Linked DNA regions of Methanococcus voltae PS. The main gene of each other region encodes a partner of the protein of the gene in region 2 in a complex. Links are inferred from orthologs where the notes say so. Each region holds a gene or a part of one and is shown on either strand. Other genes may lie near its edges.

What was found.
Region 1: rpl18a (region 2) and M2325_RS01330 share a complex: the UniProt entries of both Methanocaldococcus jannaschii proteins name them as parts of the 50S ribosomal subunit. The link is inferred for Methanococcus voltae PS from one-to-one orthologs.
Region 3: rpl18a (region 2) and M2325_RS01675 share a complex: the UniProt entries of both Methanocaldococcus jannaschii proteins name them as parts of the 50S ribosomal subunit. The link is inferred for Methanococcus voltae PS from one-to-one orthologs.
Region 4: rpl18a (region 2) and M2325_RS01340 share a complex: the UniProt entries of both Methanocaldococcus jannaschii proteins name them as parts of the 50S ribosomal subunit. The link is inferred for Methanococcus voltae PS from one-to-one orthologs.
Region 5: rpl18a (region 2) and rpl4p share a complex: the UniProt entries of both Methanocaldococcus jannaschii proteins name them as parts of the 50S ribosomal subunit. The link is inferred for Methanococcus voltae PS from one-to-one orthologs.

The regions. Positions count from the first base shown.
Region 1 is NZ_JANUCQ010000001.1:267,245-270,505, forward strand. The notes cover bases 517-3,261. They hold M2325_RS01330 (50S ribosomal protein L23), read right to left. Parts: upstream 2,147-3,261; coding sequence 1,886-2,146; downstream 517-1,885. Other genes in these bases: M2325_RS01320 (30S ribosomal protein S19), read right to left, coding at 517-877; M2325_RS01325 (50S ribosomal protein L2), read right to left, coding at 957-1,682; rpl4p (50S ribosomal protein L4), read right to left, coding at 2,391-3,152. Also shown: M2325_RS01315 (hypothetical protein), read left to right, coding at 78-278; more of M2325_RS01320, read right to left, coding at 395-516. UniProt on the Methanocaldococcus jannaschii protein: Binds to 23S rRNA. One of the proteins that surrounds the polypeptide exit tunnel on the outside of the ribosome.
Region 2 is NZ_JANUCQ010000006.1:1,019-4,222, forward strand. Bases 223-2,910 are described here. They hold rpl18a (50S ribosomal protein L18Ae), read left to right. Parts: upstream 223-1,295; coding sequence 1,296-1,526; downstream 1,527-2,910. Other genes in these bases: M2325_RS07970 (50S ribosomal protein L31e), read left to right, coding at 223-349; M2325_RS07975 (translation initiation factor IF-6), read left to right, coding at 500-1,183; M2325_RS07985 (DUF2666 domain-containing protein), read left to right, coding at 1,780-2,202; mer (5,10-methylenetetrahydromethanopterin reductase), read right to left, coding at 2,340-2,910. Also shown: more of M2325_RS07970, read left to right, coding at 98-222; more of mer, read right to left, coding at 2,911-3,204.
Region 3 is NZ_JANUCQ010000001.1:328,515-331,853, forward strand. Bases 258-3,080 are described here. They hold M2325_RS01675 (50S ribosomal protein L6), read left to right. Parts: upstream 258-1,306; coding sequence 1,307-1,855; downstream 1,856-3,080. Other genes in these bases: M2325_RS01660 (50S ribosomal protein L5), read left to right, coding at 258-616; M2325_RS01665 (30S ribosomal protein S14), read left to right, coding at 628-789; M2325_RS01670 (30S ribosomal protein S8), read left to right, coding at 827-1,219; M2325_RS01680 (50S ribosomal protein L32e), read left to right, coding at 1,864-2,268; M2325_RS01685 (50S ribosomal protein L19e), read left to right, coding at 2,431-2,880. In the rest of the region: more of M2325_RS01660, read left to right, coding at 71-257; M2325_RS01690 (50S ribosomal protein L18), read left to right, coding at 3,192-3,339. UniProt on the Methanocaldococcus jannaschii protein: This protein binds to the 23S rRNA, and is important in its secondary structure. It is located near the subunit interface in the base of the L7/L12 stalk, and near the tRNA binding site of the peptidyltransferase center.
Region 4 is NZ_JANUCQ010000001.1:269,561-273,009, reverse strand. What follows is about bases 517-3,449. They hold M2325_RS01340 (50S ribosomal protein L3), read left to right. Parts: upstream 517-1,448; coding sequence 1,449-2,450; downstream 2,451-3,449. Other genes in these bases: rpl4p (50S ribosomal protein L4), read left to right, coding at 2,614-3,375; M2325_RS01345 (translin family protein), read right to left, coding at 517-758. In the rest of the region: M2325_RS01350 (hypothetical protein), read right to left, coding at 1-81; more of M2325_RS01345, read right to left, coding at 108-516. UniProt on the Methanocaldococcus jannaschii protein: One of the primary rRNA binding proteins, it binds directly near the 3'-end of the 23S rRNA, where it nucleates assembly of the 50S subunit.
Region 5 is NZ_JANUCQ010000001.1:268,516-271,319, reverse strand. It holds rpl4p (50S ribosomal protein L4), read left to right. Parts: upstream 1-923; coding sequence 924-1,685; downstream 1,686-2,804. Other genes in the region: M2325_RS01325 (50S ribosomal protein L2), read left to right, coding at 2,394-2,804; M2325_RS01330 (50S ribosomal protein L23), read left to right, coding at 1,930-2,190; M2325_RS01340 (50S ribosomal protein L3), read left to right, coding at 1-760. UniProt on the Methanocaldococcus jannaschii protein: One of the primary rRNA binding proteins, this protein initially binds near the 5'-end of the 23S rRNA. It is important during the early stages of 50S assembly.

The DNA.
Region 1 (3,261 bases), on a different replicon or contig from region 2:
TTTTTATTTTTTAATTTATTTTTACTTTTATTTTTTATTTTTTAATTTTTGAAAATATCAATTGATTTGTGATAAACATGTTTAACTTAGATAATAAAAAACTAGATAACTTTTTAGAAAAATACATGAATTTTGGGATATTATTTATACCCTTATCAATAATATTCATTCCCCAAATAGGATTTGATATAATTCTATGGTATTTTATAGGAATTATTTTAATAATATTATCGTCCGAATTTATTAAAAAAGATGATAATAGTGAAAACCCAATCTAATAAAAAATATTCTTTTTTAATTTTTGATAAAATAGTTCTTTTTATGTTAAAATATATTACTAGTTTTAATTTGTTTTTAAAAATTGAAAAAATAAAGATTTGGGTATGTAAGTACCTTATTTAATAGGTACGAACATTGAACCTCTTGTAGCACCCATACCTGGGGAACCGTGTTGAACTACAGCTCTTGTTGGTGCAAATTCACCAATGAATCTACCAATAGCTTCTTCAACTAATTTTACTTCTTTGAAAGCTTTACCGTTGTAAATACCGAATGATAAACCAATCATTTCAGGAGTAATCACAAAGTCTCTGCAGTGTGTTCTGATAACTCTTGGTTCTTTTCCTCTATTTACGAGTTTTCTTGCCTTTTTAATTTTCATAACCAATTTTCTTTGGTTTGCAGTAATTCCTCTTTTCATAGTTCTTCTTTGTCTTGAAGGAATTATCTCCATGAATTTTTTTACAGGCATTTCTTGCAACTGTTCTAATGTGTATCCTTTGTATTTGAATTCTACTCTTCTTCTAGGAGCCACATTTTGTTTAGTTGACTTTTTTCTTTTGCCGCCTTTTCCACTAAACTTTTTTTGTCTGGCCATGTTTATTCACCTTAGTAATAATAATCAATTATTTTATAATTGTTAATCTTAAGCATAAATGATTAACTGATTAGCGCAATTATCTTTTGCCACCAGTTCTTCTTGAAGCTATGTGACCAACTTTTCTACCTGGTGATGTGTGTCTTGAAACGCTTGTAGGTTTACCTGTGTGTTGGTGTCTACCTCCCCCGTAAGGGTGGTCTACTGCGTTCATTGCAACACCCCTAACTCTTGGCCAAGCAACAGCTTTAGCACTTAAAGCGTGGAATTTCTTACCTGCTTTCAAAAGAGGTTTTTCTTTTCTTCCACCACCAGCAACTACACCGATTGTAGCTCTACATGATGGGTTTAAAACTTTTGGATATCCGGAAGGTAATTTGATAATAGTTTTTCCTACGTCGTGTGAAACAACGTGAGCATAGCAACCACCAGCTCTAACTAATTTACCACCGTCTCCAGGAATAGTTTCAATGTTGTATACAGGAATACCTTCAGGTATTTCAGCTAAAGGTAATACGTTACCAGGCTTGATTTCTGCACTGATACCACAAGCAATTTCATCCCCAACTTTTTTACCTTCAGGGATTAAAACTAATCTTTCTTCACCATTTTCAAATCTTACTTTTCCAACAGGAGCGCTTCTTCCAGGGTCATGTAATACGTCGATTAAAGCACCTACAACACTGCCGGTTTTCTCTGATTCGTCGTATGACCTGTATTTAACAGCTCCTTTTCTTTTATGAGATGGGGATGTGTATTTAGGAGTCCCTCTACCTCTATTTTGGGATATTAGTCTTTTACCCATTTATATCACCATCGATTGTATCTACAAGTGTGTGTTTGAGTAATCTGATTTTACTTGTTTTCATCTTTTACGATAGGATTTACCACATAGGGTGAAATTCAATAAGTTTTCATCTTTTAATAAACATTGCGGGTTGCATCGCTTATTGTGGATAGAATTATCTGAATTTCCTTGTTCGTATGTTTGCAAAATGCTAAGTAAAATTAGTAAATACCTAAGTTTGCAGCTACTTCACTTGCATCAAATTCTTCTTTTAATGTAATGTAAGCTTTTTTAAGTCCTTTCGGTGTTATTTCGGTGTTAATGCTTTTAGCTTCAACTTCGAATAACTCTTTCATAGCTTTTTTAACGTCTTCTTTTGTGGCTTTCCTTTCCACATAGAATACAATCTTGTTTTCTTCCTCTATCAGTTTCATTGTTTTTTCGCTGATAATAGGTGTTTTAATTACGTCAAAGGCATCCATTGCCATTCACCTCAAAGTCTACTTTGACCAAATAATTGCAAACTTTAAGACAAATCAAATCTAATTTAATTTTATAGTCTTATAATCTAAATATAGAATATCTTATTAGATTTTATTCTATTAATTTATTCTATTTTATTTTATATTCCTAACAATTATTAGATTTATTCAACTTGTTGCAATTTGCAATTTTTAACCATTGATATATAATCGAATAATAGATTATTAAATTTAAATAGGATAATTATTCGAATTTTTCCTTTAATGCTTCAATAGCTCCTTCAGTCCAAAGGGTTAACCTACCTGCAGCAGTACCTGGTGCTATGTGCATAGTACCTAAGTCATCAGCTGTGATTACGTCAACACCTGGAACGTTTTTGGAAGCTTTAACAGCATCGCAAGCTTTTGATACAACAACCAAAACACTTCTTGGTTTTTTGTATTTTCTTCCTCTTAATTTACCTCTACCGGCTTTAATTGAGATACCGTCTTTAGCTCTTGCTAAGTCTGAATCTAATTTTAAAGCTTTGAATACTTCTAAAGCATCTTTTGTTTTGGTAATACTCTCGAATTCTTCACTTACGATTAAAGGTAATGCTGGAACATCAGGTATGATGTGTCCTCTTGCTTTTACAATTTCTACGTTTGCACTTGCAGCAATAGCACTTTGTAAAGCTTTTAATCTTTCTTTTCTGTTGATTCTTTCTAATAAAATCTTTTCTACTTTAGGCCCGTGTGCTCTTCTACCGCCAACTGCTTGAGGTACGAAAGCTGCACCACCTTGAGCGGTTCTTCTTACTCTTGCCCTACCGTGACCTTTACCGATTGATTTAGCAGAAGTTCTGTGACCAGCTAATAAATTTGAACCTTTTGGTTGTAATTTTGCGGTCAATGATGAAATTACAGCTCTTTTAATCAAGTCAGGTCTGTATTCGGTGTTGAATACGGATGGTATTTCTACTTCTCCTTTTTCAGAACCATCTAAGTTGAATATTTTTGCGTTCATAAATTTACACCTGCTCGTGTTTTATTTATAGGTGATTGATTTAATGAATTTTCTTCTTAGCATTAATGAATATCCCATAAATAATTCAATTATAGTTAATTATATCAAT
Region 2 (3,204 bases):
TTTAATCCACTCACCAAAATATTTAAATATTGTCTATCTATATTGTATATGATTTAATATTATATCATATATATATTTGTATACTGGAGGTGCAATTATGGAAAACGAAAGAATATACACAATACCATTAAGAGATGTAACAAACAAAGTACCAACAACAAAAAGAGCTCCGAGAGCTATAAAGAAAATCAGAGAATACTTAAAAAAACACATGAAATCAGATAATGTGAAATTAGATAATTCAATTAATGAAAAAGTATGGGAAAGAAGTTTAAACAAAATCCCTGCTAGAGTTAGGGTAAAAGTCGTTAAAGAAGACGATGTTGTTATTGCTACATTAGTTGAATAATCGAATAAAACACAATAATATCTAAATAGATTTAATAAATAATTAATAATAATTACTAATAATTATCAAAAAATATAATTACTTTTAATTATATAATTACATATTAATTATTAAATAAAGATATTCTTAAAATATTAGTTGGGATAATTTATGATATATAAAACATTATTTTCTGGTGTATCAAACATAGGAATTCAGGCCATAGCTACTGAGAAATATGGTATCTTTCCAATAGATTTGGAAAAAGAAACCATTAAAAAATTTGAAGAAATATTGGGTATTCCAATACTTCAAACAAAAATAGCAGATAGCTCATTACTAGGTTCATTATGTTTGGGAAATTCGTATGGATTAATACTACCAGAAATTACCTTAAAAGATGAATTTTTAAAAGTTGAAAATTTCATCCAAGAACACGATTTAAATATAAATGTCAGTATTTTAAAATCAAATCATACTGCATTCGGAAATTTAATACTCGCTAATGACTATGGATGCATTATTTCGAAAGAAATTTCAAATCTTAAAAAAGATGTAGAAAAAATACTTAAGGTTAAAGTAGGTGTTGGAAATTTCTGTGAATTACCTACGGTAGGCTCTAATGGGGTTGCTACAAACAAAGGATGCGTTGTAAATCCATTAACTACAGAAGTAGAATTAGAGTGGATTAAAGGAATTCTAAACTTAGAAGTTATTGGCAAAAGCACAGTAAACAAGGGCGCCATGCAAGTTGGCTCTGGTATAGTTGCCAATAGTAAAGGTGCACTTGTAGGTGTAGAAACTACAGGACCTGAAATACTAAGAATTGAAGAATATCTTGATTTAATAGATTAATATGTTAAGTTATTTAAAAAATAAAACATGAACTTAAAATAAATAAAAATTAAATAACCAGTATGATGATAAAATATTAAATATAAATTAGTATATATTCAAGGTGAATAAAATGGCTAAAATAATAAAAATAAGTGGCGAAATCCTTGGTAAAGATGAACCAATGGTATTTTCAAAAGAATACAATGTTTTAAAAGAAGAAGATGCTTTAGAAATCATGTACTCAGAAATTGGTAGTAAACATCATGTTAAAAGAGCATTTATCAAAGTAAACAGTGTTGAAGAAATAGCTGTTGAAGATATTAAAAATCACAACTTAAAAAAATTCATAGAAATGAACTAATTATTTATAATTATTAAAATTATAAATAATCTATTTTAAACTATTTTTAAATTAAATTCTTATATATATTGTATTAAAAGCTAATTTATCTTATTTTAGTTATTGTTAATCTTTTATTTTAAACATTATATTCAAAATTCATTAAGAAATAATATATATTATTTATTTAATAATTGTATATTATTTTATATTAAAAAATAGATTAAGTTAAAATAATTAAAAATAGAGTTAATATTTAAAATTCGGTGAAAAAATGGCTGAGGAAAAAATATTATTTAATGCAAAAAAAGGAAAATGGTACGTATCTAAAAAATTAAAGATAGATGAAAATACGGCAGATGTGGAAGTTTCAAGAATTTTAATATCAATAGAAGAAACGTTATCTAAGAAAATAAAAGAATATTTACCTTTTGATATGATACAGCTTGAAGAAATTGCTGATGAAATTTACGTCTCCAAAAAAGGAAGGGTAAAAGAAGAAGATATTTCACAGGCGTTGGCTAAATTAAAATCCCCTGCAACTACTAAGAAACTTGGAAAACTAACTGATTTAAAAGAAGGTAAAGATATCTTAAAAGTAATTTTGACAAACATCATATTGGGAAGATTGGGGATATCAACCCATGTTGATATTAAAACCATTGATAAATTTATTGAAAAATCAACAAATAAATAAACTAAATAAACTAAAATTATATTTTAATTATATTTTACTATTTTTTATAAATTATTAATCCATAATATACAAATCATATTAAAAAAAGCTGTTTTAAAAAATTAAGAAATTTTTACTTAAAAATTTAAGTAAAAAAATTATTTGAATGCTGGTATAATGTGTTTACCGATTAATTTAATACTTGTGTCTTTGTTAGGTCCGATAGGTGAACCTGCAACAATTTGTGTAACTCCCATTGCTTCTAATGCTTTAACTTTTTCGATAACTTCTTCAGGTGTACCGTATAAAGCGAATGCTTCTAATAACTGGTCATCTACTGCACCGAATGCTGCACCGAAGTTTCCTTCTTTTAAAGCTGCTCTGATTGTTTCTACTTTTTCTGCAGGTATTCCGTGTCTTTCTAAAACTACAGGAGGTGAACCTGCTGCGATAAATGCTACTACAGGGATAGCTGCTTGTTTTGCTTTTTCTGATTTTTTATCTACTGACATACAAGCGTATGCTGCAACGTCTACATCTGCCATAGTTCTTTCTGCACTTTCTGCACCTTTTTTAATTAAAGGTACTGCTGCTTCGAAGTCTTTAGGGTTTGAAGCGTTAATTAAAACACCATCTGCGATTGCACCTGCTGTTTCTAACATTTTAGGTCCTTGCGCACCTAAGTATATAGGTACATCGGTTGATGGTTTAACTGCTAACTGAGCACCAGATTCTAATCTTTTACCCGCTAACAATTCTCTCATTTCAGCGATTGCTTTTTTAACAGTTCCTACTGGTTTTGTCCATTCAATGCCTAATGCATCGAATGTAGCCTTGTCACCAGGGCCAATACCAAATGTAGCTCTTCCACCAGATAATTCATCTAATGTTGCCATTGCAGATGCTGCAATTGCTGGGCTTCTTACGTATGGGTTTGTAACACCAGGGCCTATTTTAATTTTATTTGTTGCTGATGCGATTGCACCTAAGGTCATGTAAACGTTTCTGTTGTTGTAGTGGTCT
Region 3 (3,339 bases), on a different replicon or contig from region 2:
TTTCTAAATATTATTTCTAAAAGATATAACTTTAGAAACAAGAACCCTAAAAACATTAGGAGGGCAAAATATGTCATTCCAAGAAATATGGGAAAAAGAACCGATGAAAAAACCAAGAATTCAAAAAGTTACAGTAAACTTTGGTGTTGGTGAAGCAGGCGATAGGTTAACCATTGGAGCTAAAGTTATTGAAGATATTACGGGACAATCACCTGTAAGAACTTTGGCAAAACAAACTAACCCTGCATTCGGAATCAGAAAAAAATTACCAATTGGATTGAAAGTTACCTTAAGAGGTACTAAAGCTGAAGAGTTTTTAAAGAACGCTTTCACTGCTTTCAAAGCATCTGGTAAAGTATTATACGACAGGTCATTTGATAAAGTAGGTAATTTTTCATTCGGTGTTCCAGAACACATTGACTTCCCAGGCCAAAAATACGACCCATCAGTTGGAATATACGGTATGGACGTATGTGTAACTTTTGAAAAGTCAGGATACAGAGTTAAATCAAGAAAGCTTAACAGAAACACAATTCCTGAAAAACACTTAGTTAAAAAAGTCGAAGCTATCGAATTAGTTAAATCAACATTCGGTATGGAAGTACTTGAAGAATAAGGTGAGTATGTATGACAAAAGCACCGTTCAAGAAAAAATTTGGACAAGGTTCCAAGGTTTGTAAAAGATGCGGAAGAAAAGGACCGGGAATTATTAGAAAATACGGCTTAAACTTATGTAGACAATGCTTTAGAGAAATGGCACAAAACTTAGGATTTAAAAAGTACGATTAAGTGATGAAAGGATTAGAAAGGACAAGGAGGTAACAGTATGAGCTTAATGGACCCTCTTGCGAACGCATTGAACCATATATCCAACTGTGAAAACGTAGGTAAAAACACAGCTTACTTAAAACCTGCATCTAAATTAATTGGAAGAGTACTCAAAGTTATGCAAGACCAAGGATACATCGGAAACTTTGAATACATTGAAGATGGTAAAGCGGGAGTTTACAAAGTAACATTAATTGGTCAGATTAACAAATGTGGCGCTGTAAAACCAAGATTCGCAGTTAAAAATCAAGAATTTGAAAAGTTTGAAAAGAGATACTTACCAGCAAAAGGTTTCGGTTTGTTAATTGTGAGCACCCCTAAAGGGTTAATGACTCACGATGAAGCAAAAGATTCTGGAATTGGTGGAAGGTTAATTTCATACATCTACTAATTGCGTTAAGCAAATTTATAAGCTAATATCCTAAGATATTATTCATTATTATTGTATTTTCATACAATGAGACGAGGAGGTATAGTTATGCCAGTTGCTGCACTCATTAGGGAAGAAGTTACTATCCCAGAAAATGTAAATGTTGAACTAAACGGCAACAACATTACTGTAAAATCCGGCGGTAAACAATTAGAAAAAACATTAAATTACAACGGAATCGAATTCTCAATAGAAGACGATGTCTTAGTTATCAAATGTTCTTTCCCAAATAAAAAACAGACCGCTATGGTAGGTACATATAAAGCACACGCTCTTAACATGATAAAAGGAGTTACAGAAGGCTTTGAATACAAATTAGCAATTAAATACGCTCACTTTCCTATGAAAGTAAGTGTTAAAAGCGATGTTGTAGTTATTGACAATTTCTTAGGTGAAAAACACCCAAGAAATGCAAGAGTAATGCCTGGAGTTACTGTTAAAGTAAGCGGTGAACAAGTAGTAGTAAGTGGAACTAACAAAGAATTCGTTGGTCAAACTGCTGCAAACATTGAACAAGCCACTAAAGTAAGCGGAAGAGATACAAGAGTATTCCAAGACGGTATCTACATCGTTGAAAAAGCAGGTAAGGTATTATAGGTGGTTTCATGAGTGATTTTAAAAGATTAATGAGATTAAAACTCAAAATGAAACAGAAAAGACCTGAATTCAAAAGACAAGATAGCCACAGAACTGCAAGAATCGGTACCAGCTGGAGAAGACCATTCGGTAAACACAGTGGTATGAGAATTGGATTGAAACACAGATGTGCTGTAGTTAAAATCGGATATAGATGCCCTGCATTAGTAAGAAATCTTCATCCATCAGGTTTAGAAGACATTCTTGTTAACAACGTTAAAGAGATTTCAGCTTTAAACCCTGAAACTCAAGCAGCAAGAATTGCAGCAACAGTTGGTAAGAGAAAAAGAATTGAAATGATTAAAAAGGCTAATGAATTAAACATTAGAATTTTAAACATCTCAAAACAGAAACAAGAAGAATTATTACAATAATTAAGTAAAAATTCAAATTATACTTACATTATAATATAATAATTCAATTCTAATATTCAATTATCAAATTCAGGCTAATTTAGAGTAATTCTCATGAATTAATGTTATTGCAATTATAACAATCGAATCCATACGTCTGAAAATGTAAAGACAGGTGATATTATGGATGTATCAACTCAAAGAAGAATTGCAGCTAACATACTCGATTGCGGTATTGATAGAGTATGGGTTGACCCTGAAAACTTGGAAAAAGTTAAACTTGCAATTACCAAAGATGACATCAGAGCTTTAGTGAAAGATGGAATCATTGTTAAGAAACAAGAAAAGGGTATCAGTAGCGCAAGAAAGAAAAAGATACAAGAGCAGAAAAGAAAAGGCAAAAGAAAAGGCCAAGGTTCTAGAAAAGGGGCTAAAGGTGCAAGAACTCCTAAAAAAGAAAAATGGATGAACACAATTAGACCTTTAAGAAGAATGCTAAAAGAAATGAGAGAAGACGAAAAAATCGAAAGAACACAGTACAGAAAATTGTACAGAATGGCTAAAGGTGGCGCTTTCAGAAGTAGAAACCACATGAAGCTTTACATGAAAGACCACGGTATCTTAAGCGAATAATTTAAAAATTAATATTTAATTAAATTTTATTAATTTAATAATATTAATTAAAATTATCGTGATATTGGGTTTTTATGATTCAGTATTTTGATTTAATAATCTTTTCATAAAATAATTATCCTTTATAATTACTAAAATTAATAATTACAATGTTTAATTGAATTTAATAGGTTTAATAGATTTATTTATTGAATTTGTTTATTAAATTTATTTTAGATTTATTCAATAGATTTAATAATTTTCTATTAACGATTAGTCAATATTCAGTAATTATTATCGATTTATAACTAAAGTTATAAGGAGGAATGGTTATGGCAACAAACGCCAAGTACAGAGTTCCTTTTAGAAGAAGAAGAGAAGGAAAAACAGATTTCAGACAAAGATTAGGATTATTATTGTCTGGTAAGCCAAGATTAGTTGCGAGAAAATCCTTGAACAACATTGTAGCTCAAGTAGTAG
Region 4 (3,449 bases), on a different replicon or contig from region 2:
AAGTGTATCTATAAGGGTGTATCCAAGTACTAAAAAGATACCTAAAACTCCCATTATTGAGACTATATACAGTATATCCATCTTACCCCAATTCTACGATTTTAATTTTATTTCTGTAATTTTTTTAATTCATTTCTCAATTTTAAATTTTCAATAAAATTAACAAAATCACCGTTTGTTTTTTCCACCAAACTTCTTGAAACATCTTGTTTTCTTCTCAAATTGTCAATAACGTGATAGTAATCAAATTTCATAATAAAATCGTATAAGATTTCCATTGTTTCGTTATAAAATTCTGCATCATCTTTATTATCTTTAGAAATGCAATCCAAAACTTTTCTACGGAGCTCCCCTATCGTGTCACATAAACCCAAAATATAACTTTCTTTTGACAAAGTTACACATTCTTCTTTTAATTCCGCGTATGTTGGTATTTTTTTATATGTTGTTATTAAATGGTATGCTTTTGCCTCAACGTATTCTTGTTGAGGGGTACCCAAATATTTTTTAAACTCCGGAAACTCTGTTGTATGAGCATGTAAATTGTTTAAATCTGTTGTTAATTCATCAAATGATACTTCTTCGTCTTTTTGAATTTTTCTAATAATTATTCCGCAATTTCTTACGATTTCCCTTGAAAGTTTTAATATTTTTTCTCTTTTTAAATCTTTATTTTCAAAGAAATTTACAAGTTCTTCTTGATTTTCAAAATTATTTGAGTTCTTTAAGTTTTCTAAGTTTTTTAAGTCTTTTTCCAAAATAACACCTTTATATTATTTTTATTCTTATTTTTAAGTTTTTTGCGTATTTTTTAAATATTTTATAACTTATCAGATATTAGGGTTATGATATTATGATTATATTAGTAACTTACGATACTAAAATTTATATAATATATTTACAGATATTTATATCTCAATTGCAATTATGTTTTAAGTTTATTTATATATTTATTTTCAACTACTTTAAACAAATTAGAGAATAAATTAAGAATATTTTATAATTCTATCTAAATAATCTATATTATAGATACAGATATTATCTAAATATTAACATAAAAATTAGAATTAGATATTGTATAATCCTTTTGAGTAAACTATATATATTGTGATACTCTACATTGATAGAGCAACTATATGGAAAACCTGAAAAGGCGTGAGCCATTAATAGGTTGCTTTTATTTTGCAATATTTTAAATATCTATATTATATAATATGTTAAAATATTTGAAAATAAACTTTCAAAAACTTAAAACACTTTAAAAGGCTAATTATAAATTTATTATAGTGATTTAGCCGATTGCTGTATACTTTATAGGTGTAAACACGCGATTTCATCGATATTGAAATATCGTATAAGTATGCAGTAATATCAAAAAGTAAATAATAACAATAACTGACGATAACCTAATAATTACACTATGGGGTTAATTATAAGGAGGTTAGAATATGGGTATGAAAAAAAATAGACCTCGTAGAGGTTCTTTAGCATTTAGCCCAAGAAAAAGAGCTAAAAGAATCGTTCCAAAAATCAGGTCATGGCCTGCTGACGAAAAAGTGAGACTCCAAGCTTACCCTGTATATAAAGCTGGTGTAACACATGCTTTATATGTTGAAAACAACCCAAAAAGTCCAAATGCTGAGCAAGAAGTAGCATCCCCTGTAACTGTTTTAGAAACTCCAAATATCACAATTGCTGGTATCAGAGTTTACAAAAAAGATACAAACGGATTAAAAGTATTGACAGAAGTTTGGGCTCCAGAATTAGACCAGGAATTAGCAAGAAAATTAACTGTTGCTAAAAAAGAATTGAAATCAGTTGACACATTAGACTCATTAGTTAACGAAATCGTTGACGTAAGAGTTATTGTAAACACAGTTCCTAAAGAAACAGCAATTGCTAAGAAAAAACCTGAAGTAGTTGAAATTAGAGTTGGCGGTAGCACTGTTAACGAAAGATTAAACTATGCAAAAGGTATCCTCGGTCAAAAATTGTCAATCAACGACGTATTTGAAACTGGAGAAATCATCGATACAATAGCTGTAACCAAAGGAAAAGGTTTCCAAGGTTCAGTTAAAAGATGGGGCATCAAAGTACAGTTCGGTAAACACCAAAGAAAAGGTGTAGGTAGACACACAGGTTCAATCGGTCCTTGGAGACCAAGAAGAGTTATGTGGTCAGTACCTTTACCTGGTCAGATGGGTTTCCACCAAAGAACTGAATATAACAAGAGAATATTCAAAATTGGTGCAGAAGGAACAGAAGTTACACCTAAAGGTGGATTCTTAAACTACGGTGTACTTAAAAATGGATACGTTTTAGTAAAAGGTACCGTTCAAGGTCCTGCTAAAAGATTAGTTATGTTAAGAGGAGCTATCAGAGCACCAGTTGACAAATTCGGATTACCTGAAATTACATACATCAGTACCGAGTCAAAACAAGGAAACTAATCGGATAACGTTTCGTAGATAAAAATGAATAGAAAATAAAAAAATTGAATTATAATTGATATAATTAACTATAATTGAATTATTTATGGGATATTCATTAATGCTAAGAAGAAAATTCATTAAATCAATCACCTATAAATAAAACACGAGCAGGTGTAAATTTATGAACGCAAAAATATTCAACTTAGATGGTTCTGAAAAAGGAGAAGTAGAAATACCATCCGTATTCAACACCGAATACAGACCTGACTTGATTAAAAGAGCTGTAATTTCATCATTGACCGCAAAATTACAACCAAAAGGTTCAAATTTATTAGCTGGTCACAGAACTTCTGCTAAATCAATCGGTAAAGGTCACGGTAGGGCAAGAGTAAGAAGAACCGCTCAAGGTGGTGCAGCTTTCGTACCTCAAGCAGTTGGCGGTAGAAGAGCACACGGGCCTAAAGTAGAAAAGATTTTATTAGAAAGAATCAACAGAAAAGAAAGATTAAAAGCTTTACAAAGTGCTATTGCTGCAAGTGCAAACGTAGAAATTGTAAAAGCAAGAGGACACATCATACCTGATGTTCCAGCATTACCTTTAATCGTAAGTGAAGAATTCGAGAGTATTACCAAAACAAAAGATGCTTTAGAAGTATTCAAAGCTTTAAAATTAGATTCAGACTTAGCAAGAGCTAAAGACGGTATCTCAATTAAAGCCGGTAGAGGTAAATTAAGAGGAAGAAAATACAAAAAACCAAGAAGTGTTTTGGTTGTTGTATCAAAAGCTTGCGATGCTGTTAAAGCTTCCAAAAACGTTCCAGGTGTTGACGTAATCACAGCTGATGACTTAGGTACTATGCACATAGCACCAGGTACTGCTGCAGGTAGGTTAACCCTTTGGACTGAAGGAGCTATTGAAGCATTAAAGGAAAAATTCGAATAATTATCCTATTTAAATTTAATAATCTATTATTCGATTATATATCAATGGTTAAAAATTGCAAATTGCAACAAGTT
Region 5 (2,804 bases), on a different replicon or contig from region 2:
AATTGCTGGTATCAGAGTTTACAAAAAAGATACAAACGGATTAAAAGTATTGACAGAAGTTTGGGCTCCAGAATTAGACCAGGAATTAGCAAGAAAATTAACTGTTGCTAAAAAAGAATTGAAATCAGTTGACACATTAGACTCATTAGTTAACGAAATCGTTGACGTAAGAGTTATTGTAAACACAGTTCCTAAAGAAACAGCAATTGCTAAGAAAAAACCTGAAGTAGTTGAAATTAGAGTTGGCGGTAGCACTGTTAACGAAAGATTAAACTATGCAAAAGGTATCCTCGGTCAAAAATTGTCAATCAACGACGTATTTGAAACTGGAGAAATCATCGATACAATAGCTGTAACCAAAGGAAAAGGTTTCCAAGGTTCAGTTAAAAGATGGGGCATCAAAGTACAGTTCGGTAAACACCAAAGAAAAGGTGTAGGTAGACACACAGGTTCAATCGGTCCTTGGAGACCAAGAAGAGTTATGTGGTCAGTACCTTTACCTGGTCAGATGGGTTTCCACCAAAGAACTGAATATAACAAGAGAATATTCAAAATTGGTGCAGAAGGAACAGAAGTTACACCTAAAGGTGGATTCTTAAACTACGGTGTACTTAAAAATGGATACGTTTTAGTAAAAGGTACCGTTCAAGGTCCTGCTAAAAGATTAGTTATGTTAAGAGGAGCTATCAGAGCACCAGTTGACAAATTCGGATTACCTGAAATTACATACATCAGTACCGAGTCAAAACAAGGAAACTAATCGGATAACGTTTCGTAGATAAAAATGAATAGAAAATAAAAAAATTGAATTATAATTGATATAATTAACTATAATTGAATTATTTATGGGATATTCATTAATGCTAAGAAGAAAATTCATTAAATCAATCACCTATAAATAAAACACGAGCAGGTGTAAATTTATGAACGCAAAAATATTCAACTTAGATGGTTCTGAAAAAGGAGAAGTAGAAATACCATCCGTATTCAACACCGAATACAGACCTGACTTGATTAAAAGAGCTGTAATTTCATCATTGACCGCAAAATTACAACCAAAAGGTTCAAATTTATTAGCTGGTCACAGAACTTCTGCTAAATCAATCGGTAAAGGTCACGGTAGGGCAAGAGTAAGAAGAACCGCTCAAGGTGGTGCAGCTTTCGTACCTCAAGCAGTTGGCGGTAGAAGAGCACACGGGCCTAAAGTAGAAAAGATTTTATTAGAAAGAATCAACAGAAAAGAAAGATTAAAAGCTTTACAAAGTGCTATTGCTGCAAGTGCAAACGTAGAAATTGTAAAAGCAAGAGGACACATCATACCTGATGTTCCAGCATTACCTTTAATCGTAAGTGAAGAATTCGAGAGTATTACCAAAACAAAAGATGCTTTAGAAGTATTCAAAGCTTTAAAATTAGATTCAGACTTAGCAAGAGCTAAAGACGGTATCTCAATTAAAGCCGGTAGAGGTAAATTAAGAGGAAGAAAATACAAAAAACCAAGAAGTGTTTTGGTTGTTGTATCAAAAGCTTGCGATGCTGTTAAAGCTTCCAAAAACGTTCCAGGTGTTGACGTAATCACAGCTGATGACTTAGGTACTATGCACATAGCACCAGGTACTGCTGCAGGTAGGTTAACCCTTTGGACTGAAGGAGCTATTGAAGCATTAAAGGAAAAATTCGAATAATTATCCTATTTAAATTTAATAATCTATTATTCGATTATATATCAATGGTTAAAAATTGCAAATTGCAACAAGTTGAATAAATCTAATAATTGTTAGGAATATAAAATAAAATAGAATAAATTAATAGAATAAAATCTAATAAGATATTCTATATTTAGATTATAAGACTATAAAATTAAATTAGATTTGATTTGTCTTAAAGTTTGCAATTATTTGGTCAAAGTAGACTTTGAGGTGAATGGCAATGGATGCCTTTGACGTAATTAAAACACCTATTATCAGCGAAAAAACAATGAAACTGATAGAGGAAGAAAACAAGATTGTATTCTATGTGGAAAGGAAAGCCACAAAAGAAGACGTTAAAAAAGCTATGAAAGAGTTATTCGAAGTTGAAGCTAAAAGCATTAACACCGAAATAACACCGAAAGGACTTAAAAAAGCTTACATTACATTAAAAGAAGAATTTGATGCAAGTGAAGTAGCTGCAAACTTAGGTATTTACTAATTTTACTTAGCATTTTGCAAACATACGAACAAGGAAATTCAGATAATTCTATCCACAATAAGCGATGCAACCCGCAATGTTTATTAAAAGATGAAAACTTATTGAATTTCACCCTATGTGGTAAATCCTATCGTAAAAGATGAAAACAAGTAAAATCAGATTACTCAAACACACACTTGTAGATACAATCGATGGTGATATAAATGGGTAAAAGACTAATATCCCAAAATAGAGGTAGAGGGACTCCTAAATACACATCCCCATCTCATAAAAGAAAAGGAGCTGTTAAATACAGGTCATACGACGAATCAGAGAAAACCGGCAGTGTTGTAGGTGCTTTAATCGACGTATTACATGACCCTGGAAGAAGCGCTCCTGTTGGAAAAGTAAGATTTGAAAATGGTGAAGAAAGATTAGTTTTAATCCCTGAAGGTAAAAAAGTTGGGGATGAAATTGCTTGTGGTATCAGTGCAGAAATCAAGCCTGGTAACGTATTACCTTTAGCTGAAATACCTGAAGGTATTCCTGTATACAACATTGAAACTATTCCTGGAGACGGTGGTAAATTAGTTAGAGCTGGTGGTTGCTATGCTCACGTTGTTTCACACGACGTA